Regions from separate parts of the Rhodococcus sp. WMMA185 genome, predicted to be linked through region 2. Evidence: riboswitches for the same ligand, from Rfam matches in the RefSeq annotation. Region 2 holds a riboswitch; the other holds the start of a gene.
What was found. A riboswitch is a leader RNA that binds a small molecule or an ion and turns the genes downstream of it on or off. The one in region 2 is predicted to bind glycine.

Region 1: linked by a shared signal. The riboswitch ahead of gcvP (aminomethyl-transferring glycine dehydrogenase) and the one ahead of gcvT (glycine cleavage system aminomethyltransferase GcvT) in region 2 are both predicted to bind glycine.

The regions. Positions count from the first base shown of each region.
Region 1 is NZ_CP017014.1:1,948,845-1,953,156, forward strand. Features, by position in the region: gene gcvP (aminomethyl-transferring glycine dehydrogenase) at 1-2,116, opposite strand, end outside; glycine riboswitch at 2,290-2,412, opposite strand; gene BFN03_RS08600 (MerR family transcriptional regulator) at 2,486-3,106, opposite strand; gene BFN03_RS08605 (bifunctional nuclease family protein) at 3,391-3,864, opposite strand; gene ftsR (transcriptional regulator FtsR) at 4,014-4,312, opposite strand, start outside.
Region 2 is NZ_CP017014.1:4,242,043-4,246,354, forward strand. Features, by position in the region: gene BFN03_RS19135 (APC family permease) at 1-717, opposite strand, end outside; gene BFN03_RS19140 (hypothetical protein) at 1,146-1,367, shown strand; gene gcvT (glycine cleavage system aminomethyltransferase GcvT) at 1,420-2,532, opposite strand; glycine riboswitch at 2,687-2,778, opposite strand; gene BFN03_RS19150 (MMPL family transporter) at 2,830-4,312, opposite strand, start outside.

The sequences.
Region 1 (4,312 bases), 2.2 Mb from region 2:
GGATGCAGAACGTCTTGTGCAGATTGAGGTGACTCACGTCGCCGCCGAACCGGCCGGGACGCGCGAGTCCGACGAGGGCATTGAGGTTGGCGCCATCGACGTAGACCTGTCCACCGGCATCGTGGACCGCAGCACAGATATCGGCGATCTCGTGTTCGTACACCCCGTGCGTCGACGGGTAGGTGATCATGATTGCTGCCAAGCGCTCGGCATGGTCTGCAATCTTCGCCCGCAGATCATCGAGGTCTACGTCGCCGTTGGGACGGCACGCGACAACCTCGACGCGCATGCCGGCCATCACCGCAGATGCGGCGTTGGTGCCGTGCGCACTCGACGGGATGAGGCAGGTGTCGCGGTGCTCGTCGCCTCTGCTCAGGTGGTAATTGCGAATCGCGAGCAGACCCGCATATTCCCCCTGGCTCCCGGCGTTCGGCTGCAAGCTGACTGCGTCGTAGCCGGTAACTGCCACAAGCCAGTTCTCGAGGTCCGTGATGATTCGCAGGATTCCGGAGGCGTCCGCGGTGGGCGCAAACGGGTGCAATCCGGCAAATGCCGGCCAAGTGATCGCTTCCATTTCCGCGGTGGCGTTGAGTTTCATCGTGCACGAACCGAGCGGAATCATGCTGCGGTCGAGCGCGATGTCCTTGTCGGACAACGACCGCAGATAGCGCAACATCGCAGTCTCGGTCCGGTATCGAGTGAATGCTTCGTGCTGGAGGTAGTGGGAGCCGCGCAGTTGTGCGTCGGGAACAGAGGTGCCCTGCTCCAGAGTCACAGCGCCCGCACCACCGAACGCGGCCAGCACGTTCGCCGTGTCGGCTTCGGTGGTGGCCTCGTCGCAGGAGATGCCGACGTGATCGGCGTCCACGAGCCGCAGGTTGATGCCGGATTCCTTCGCCCTGGCCACAACGTCCGCCGCATGACCGGGGACACGCACGAGAACGGTATCGAAGAACTGCTCGTGAACCACGGTGGCACCGGCCTTCCGCAGAGCGGCCGCGAGCGAATGCGCCGTGTTTGCAACGCGCAAGGCGATGGCCTTCAGTCCCTCGGCGCCGTGGTAGCTGGCATACATCGCTGCGAGAATCGCGAGCAGTACCTGCGCCGTGCAGATGTTCGATGTCGCCTTCTCACGGCGAATGTGCTGCTCACGGGTCTGGAGTGCTAGACGGTATGCCTTGTCGCCGTCCGCGTCGACCGAGACACCGACCAATCGGCCCGGCAACTGACGGGCGTGCTTGGTGTGTACGGCGAGGTAACCGGCGTGCGGGCCCCCGAAGCCCATCGGAACACCGAAACGCTGGGTGGTGCCGAAGCAGACGTCCGCGCCGATCTCGCCGGGCGGAGTGACGAGAGTCAGAGCCAGCAAATCGGCTCCGACCGCGACAAGAGCGCCGCGCTCGTGGGCGGCGGCGATCGTGTCGGTGTAGTCGACGATGCGCCCGGACGCGCCCGGAAGCTGTCCGAGCAGCCCGAAGAAATCACCTTCCGGCAGCCCCTCGGACAGGTCGGCCGGCACGATCTCGATGCCGAGCGGTTCCGCTCGCGTCTCGATCACAGCGAGGGTCTGGGGGAACAAATCGGCGTCCACCACGAACCGCGGGGACTTGCTCCTGCTCGCGCGTCGCAGGAGCGTCATCGCCTCGGCGGCGGCGGTCGCCTCGTCGAGCATCGAGGAGTTGGCAACCTCCATACCGGTGAGGTCGGCAACCATCGTCTGGAAGTTGAGCAGAGCCTCGAGACGGCCCTGGCTGATCTCGGGCTGGTACGGCGTATAGGCGGTGTACCAGGCCGGATTCTCAATGATGTTTCGAATCAGGACCGGGGGGGTCAGGGTGTCGTAGTAGCCGAGCCCGATCATTGACGTTGCCACCGTGTTCTGGCCGGCGAGCGCAGACAGTTCGGCCAACGCCTCATGTTCGGACACCGGCGTCGGCAATGCGTCGAGACCGTCGGCAACACCACCCGAGACACTGTCCAAGATGACAGCAGGAACGGCCTTCGAAGCTAGATCGTCCAGCGAATCGGCTCCGATCAGTTCGAGGATGTGCGCAAGTTCCGCAGCGTTCGGACCCACATGACGATCGGCGAATGTACGGCTTCCAGCGTCGATCACGAAAACTCCCAGGCAGTTCGGAGGATCAGGACACGCACCGCCTCGCGGTGCGCCCCTCCCCCTCTGTCGCCTGCTCTCATCGAGCGCCTGAGAGATTCGGGTCGTCGTTCTCAGCGAAGCCGGACCCTTTCCCCGTCGGCGGGTGGGTGCTCCCACCGCTTTCCAGAGGCGTCGGAGCCCGCACGGTCCTGTCTGCCTGAGAGATTGACGGGGAGGTGTTGCTCCTTCGGCGCCCGGACTCCCACATACACGGTTCACTGTGCATACGGTGCCCGGAACTCTCCCGCACGGCGTCGACGCACCGTCAGTCTATGCCACGACCGCTGATACGGTTTCGCCCGGCGGTTGTTGCCGTGAATGCGTGCGCCGCTAGCCCGTCTTGCGGCTCGCGCGGTTCTTCCGGCGCGATGCCAACTCGTCCTCTGGGCTCTGCTCACTCTCGCCGCCGTCGGCGCGCTCCGCTGGGAAATCGGCAATGGTGCCGGTCAGTTCGCGCATCGCACCGCTCACAGCGATACCGAACACACCCTGCCCTCCTTGAAGGAGGTCGACGACCTCTTCCGGGGACGTGCACTCGTACACGGTGGTCCCATCCGAGAAGAGCGTGATCTTGGCCAGGTCCCGCACACCGCGCCTACGCAAGTGATCGACGGCCACCCGAATGTTCTGCAGGGAAATCCCGGTGTCGAGCAGTCGTTTGACAATTTTGAGGACGAGAATGTCCTTGAACGAGTAGAGGCGCTGACTTCCGGAACCCGCAGCACCACGAATCGACGGCACAACCAGGGACGTGCGAGCCCAGTAGTCGAGTTGACGGTAGGTGATCCCCGCGATCTGGCAAGCGATGGGGACGCGGTATCCGACGAGGTCGTCAGGGACGGAATCGTCCGGAAAGAGACCCGGCTGGATCTCTTCGGGGCCGAACTCAGGCTCGGCAAAATTCTCGCCGGGCGCAAGATTCAGCGCATTCTCCTGTGGCCGATCTCCCACTGACTACTCCCTCTCGCACGTCGCACTGAACCTGACGATCAGTGCGTCTGTAGCGCGTCACCAATGTCCGCAGCGCATACACCGCAGTCACACTCAGCGGCGCGCACACCACCGGTGACATCGAGCAAGTCGTACCCTGAACCCATTCAGCGTACGCCCCACACGATCTGCACGGCTGAAAATCACTACACCGAACGCTATGACTCGGGTTGGTCGTGGTCAATGCAACGCGCCGAGCGAGCCTCAACCGTTACTCCACGGCCCCGCCCGGACCGTGGATTCGCCTAGCCGTCCGTGGCCTTGAAGTCGTCGGGCGACACCGATTCGAGAAACTCTTTGAACTTCTCGACCTCATCCTCGCGCTCGTCCGGCATGACCAGACCGGCCTCGCTGAGCACTGCTTCGTCGGCGAAAATCGGAACCCCCATTCTCAGGGCGATCGCGATGGAGTCCGACGGCCGAGCCGAGACGCGAATGTTCTCGTCGAAGACGAGGTCGGCGTAGAAGGTGCCTTCGCGCAGGTCGACGATGCGAACTTCTTTGAGGGTCCGCCCGAAAGCTTCGATCAGGTTCTTGATCAGGTCGTGCGTGAGCGGGCGCGCCGGCTCGACACCCTGCTGTTCGAGGGCAATCGCAGTGGCCTCGGTTTGGCCGATCCAGATCGGCAGATAGCGTTCGCCCTCTGATTCGCGCAACAGCAGAACGGGCTGATTCTGGGGCTGCTCGACACGAACGCCGATAACGTGCATTTCGCTCATCGCGTCTGCCTCCACCCTGCAATCATCCGTTCGCGGCACACCATGCCATATCAGGATTCTATTCGATTCGCGTCCACGCTTCGACCGTACAGCCGTTCGAGCACATCGCTGTTGGGAGTTATCGAGATGGAACGGCCCGCGAACTCACGTCACCGGTCGAGTGCACCCCGAACCGCGGACTTCACCAGACAGGTGTGCAACGTCAACGACAGGGCAGCCAACTCGCGGACCATCTCCTCGGCCCTGTCGCGCGCCCCCTCGTCACGGCCTTTGGCAACCGGACCCGCGATCTGGGCGACCAATCCGGCCTCGCGGTCGGCTGCGAGCTTGAATGCCCTCAGGTGACGTACCTCGAGCCCGAACTCGGACATCGCTCGCGCCGTCCGCGCGAGGGTCACTGCATCCTCGTCGAAGTAGCCGGCCGGCCCCGGCACGACCAGGCCCCCAC
Region 2 (4,312 bases):
GTCCGGGATATGTCTACCGAGATGAACGGTTGCTGCGGTCAAGCCGATGGTGATTCCGCCGACGATTGCGAGAGTGAGCCACAACGTGATCTGGCCGAATCGGCGGCGTCCGTCGTCGTCGAGCTGGCCCAGTTGGGAGATGGCTGAAGACGGGGCTTCCACACCGGTCGCCAAGGCCATCGCGACTGGGAACGCCAGAGCAACCGACAGGGCGGGCGTGTGCGGTGCCTGGGCGACAGTGTCGGCAGCGTTCGTCGGCGTGGTGAATGCGCCGACGATCACCAGCACGGCGAACACGATGAATACAACCGTCAATACAGCGAAGACTGCTCGGCCCAGATTTCCGAACCAGGTGACACACGCTACGAGCAGAATCAGTCCCACCGCGAGTGGAATTCGCCACCCGGACAATTCCGGCACATAGTCGATGATCGCCGATGTTCCGGCAGAGACACTGATGGCGATCGTCAGAACGAAATCGACGATCAGCGCCCCGATGGGTAAGAACGCCCATCCTTCGCCGAATGCATCACCCGCTGCCGCGGCCGCGTCTCCCCCCATCGGGTATCGCGCGACCAATCTTTGATAGTTGACGATGATGAGGCAGATGATCGCGACTACCAGCGTCATCGTGGCCATGAGCAGTCCGAGGTCGCCGCCGAGCTCTCGCAAGGCCGCTTCGATCGCGTATGCCACCGACGACACCGGGTCAGCCATGACGGTGAACGCAAACGCGAACAACAAGACCGAATGCGAGGCCGAGAAACGGCGAAACCTCCCGCTGCCTGGTCCACCACGACTGCCTGATACACCTCGACCGGAGTGCGCGATGCCAGACTTCTGTGCCGAAGAAACCTGCATTGGCACCGTCCTTCCAGAACCGCGACTACTTCGAGCGGCGTTTCCGGGGTTGATTCGTTTCCCAAAACACCTGAATCATTCCTACCGAAGAATCGCGCAACTGGCCGCTCGGGTGCGCGGCCGCCCTGCGTCCTCACGACCGGTAAGCACGGCGACCGCGCCGTGGATCTGCCACGCCGCCGGATTGCTAACGGGCGCGTATCGTTCCCTCGGGCGGCCAGCGGGTAGGTAGCAGGCACGTTGAGCAGACGTCAGTACACAAGCGAGGGGAACCTAGGAGAGCCATGCCCGAACCGATCGAGCCCATGAACCCGATCGTCCAGCCGCCGAGCAGTCGACCCCGGAGAAGCCTGCGGTGGGCTGCAACCATCGGGATAGCCATAGGCGCCATCGCGTTTGTAGGGGCGTTCGTCGACTTGGCCTGGTGGTGGGGTGCCGCAATCGCCTTTGCGGTGGTTGTGCTCGGTGACAAGTTCCTTCCGAAGGCATTCACCACTCGAAACTGACGTGCCGAACAACACGTGCCCGGGATCGAGAAGATCCCGGGCACGGAGGAGCTTAGGAGCGACGATAGAACTGTGGCGAGGCAACCACGAACGGCTCCTTCCTGCCACGAATATCGACGGCGAGCGCGGTGCCGGGTTCGCGGTGAGCGACGTCCACGAATGCGAGCGCGATCGGATGTCCGAGGGTCGGTGACAGCGCCCCGGAGGTGATTGTGCCGACCTCCCCGCCGTCGGCGTCGTGGACGGTGTAGCCGGCACGGGCGGCCCGGCGACCGCCGCCTTGGAGTCCGACCAGTACTCGCTTCGGGTCCTGCTCCGACAGTTGCGCCAACGCGTCGCGTCCGACGAAGTCCTTGTTCAATCGGACCACCCTGCCGAGCCCCGCCTCGTACGGATTCGTATCCAGGTTCAGCTCGTGGCCGTACAGCGCCATTCCGGCCTCGAGTCGAAGGGTGTCCCGGCAGGCGAGACCTGCGGGAACACCACCACGTTCGGTTGTAGCGGCGAGGAGTGCGCGCCACAACTGCACAGACTGTGCGTTCGGTACGTAGAGCTCGAATCCGTCTTCGCCGGTGTATCCGGTGCGGGCGAGCAGGACGTCGATGCCGGCGACGGCTGCGCGAGTGACCGCGTAGTACTTGAGCTCTGCCACCGCCTCCGCCTGCTCGTCGGAAACGAGAGACTGCACGATCTCCTGGGCGGCCGGTCCCTGGACGGCGATCAGCGCGGTCTCGCCGGATTGGTTCTCGACTGTCGCCGAGAAGTTTTCGGCACGGGCGGCCAGCTCGCGGTACACCGTCGACGCGTTGGCCGCGTTGGCTACCACCAGGAATTGCTCGTTGGCGAGTCGGTAGACGACGAGATCGTCGATCACGCCCCCGTCCGCATTGCAGAGAAGGGAGTACTTGGCTCGACCGACCCCGATCTTTGAAAGTTCACCGGCGAGTGCGTAATCAAGAAGGGCGCCGGATTCCGTTCCGGTGACGGCGATCTCCCCCATGTGTGAGAGGTCGAACAGGCCGGCCTTGGTGCGGACGGCGTGATGTTCGGCCAGCTCGCTCGAGTACTTCAACGGCATCTGCCAACCGGCGAAGTCGGTGAAGTGGGCGCCGAGCGTGCGGTGCTCGACGAGAAGCGGGGTCTCGGGGGTCTCGGTAAGAGTCATGTCAGGGCCTCCTCAGGGGGTCGGCTGTCGCCGAAGAATCGGGGCACACCTCCCCGCTCTGTCCTGAAACCTGAGAGATTGGGCTACCGCGGTCGCGGCATGCTCTTCACCTTCGGTAAGTACCGGTCTGGCCGATCCTGTTCTCCAGAGTTGCCTCTTCGCTGCGGTGCTGGGCCTGAGAGATTCCCGGGGAGGAAGTTGCTCCTACGGCACCTCCTTTGTGGGAGGTTCTCCCGCTGCGCATCAACGGCGTCTTCAATTGTGACTTGCCAAACAGTACACCGCCTGCGTGTTTCGTCAGTGCTTGACCTCGAGCACGGAGAGGTCATCATCCGCTGATGGCGGCTCGCTGCTCGCTGCCGGTGTCTGGTTGGCTGCAGGCTGCCTCCGAAGGAACGCGGGGCCCCACCAGTTGGCCTCGCCCATGAGCTTGACCAGGGCCGGCACGAGCAGCATTCGGACCAGGGTGGCGTCGAGCGCGAGCGCGATGATCATTCCTAATCCGATGAACCGCATGGGCGTCAGTTCCGAGAGCGTGAAGGCACCGGTTACGAGGATCAGCAGTGTTGCTGCGGCGGTGACAACGCGGCCGGTTCGAGTGGCCCCGACCAGGATGGCTTCTTCGGTTGTCGCTCCGGCCGCTCTGGCCTCGACCATTCGCGAGATGAGGAATACCTCGTAGTCGGTGGACAGCCCGAACACCACGGCGATCACCAAGACCACCATCCCGGCAGGCAGTGGCCCCTGGCTGACCTGAAGGACACCGGCGAGATAGCCGTCGTAGAAGATGAGCGTGAGAATCCCGAAGGTCGCGGCCAGGCTCACGAACGCCACCGCGACCGCCTTGATCGGCAGAACGATCGAGCCGAACGCCAAAAGCATGAGGATCAAAGTGGCGGCCGCCATGATCGCGAGCATCACAGGTAGCCAGGCAATGATGGCATCGACGCCATCCACGGTGATCGCTGTCGGTCCACCGATCGACACGCTGATCCCCTCGGGGGCGTCGAGGCCGCGGATCTGCTCGACAGCCTTGATCGCGGTTTGTGAGCGGTCGGGGACCGAGAGGCGTGCCTGCATGACCGTCACGTCGTCCTTGCTGCCCACGACGACGACACCTGTGACGCCGTCGACATCCGCCACAGCGCGACTCAGCTCGCCCAGTGCGGCCGGCGAGGGGGGACCGCCGTCGGTGCTGCGAGTGTGGATGAGGACACCGCCATTGGCGGCAGGTAGTTCCGCGGCGATGCTTTCCGCGCCGAGTCGAGCGGAGCTGTCCGAGGGAAGCGCGGTGTGATCGACGTCGCCGAGCTTGATACCGAGGGTCGGCGACGCAACCACCAGGAATATTGCGACGATCCCGAACGCGACAGCTCCCGGGCGCCGGAGCACTGCGGTGGTGACCCGTCCCCAGAACCGTCCTGCCCTGGCCTCACCCCGCTCGAATGCGTCTCTTCGCCAACTCCATTTGCCGATACGGTGGCCGAGCAGGGCGAGTGCGGCAGGCAGCACCGTCAGCGATGCGATCGCCGCGACGGCGACCGCCGACATTGCTCCGAAGCCCAGAGATTTCAGTGCAGCCTGTGGAAACACCAGAGTTCCGGCGAACGCACACATCAGCAGCAGCGCGGAGAAACCAATCGTGCGCCCGGCCGTGGACAACGTGCGGTTCAGTGCAGACCCGACATCGACGCCCTCGCGCGCCAGTTCCTCGCGGAAACGGCTGACGATGAACAGCCCGTAGTCGATCGCCAGCCCGAGACCGAGCAGGGATGCGACG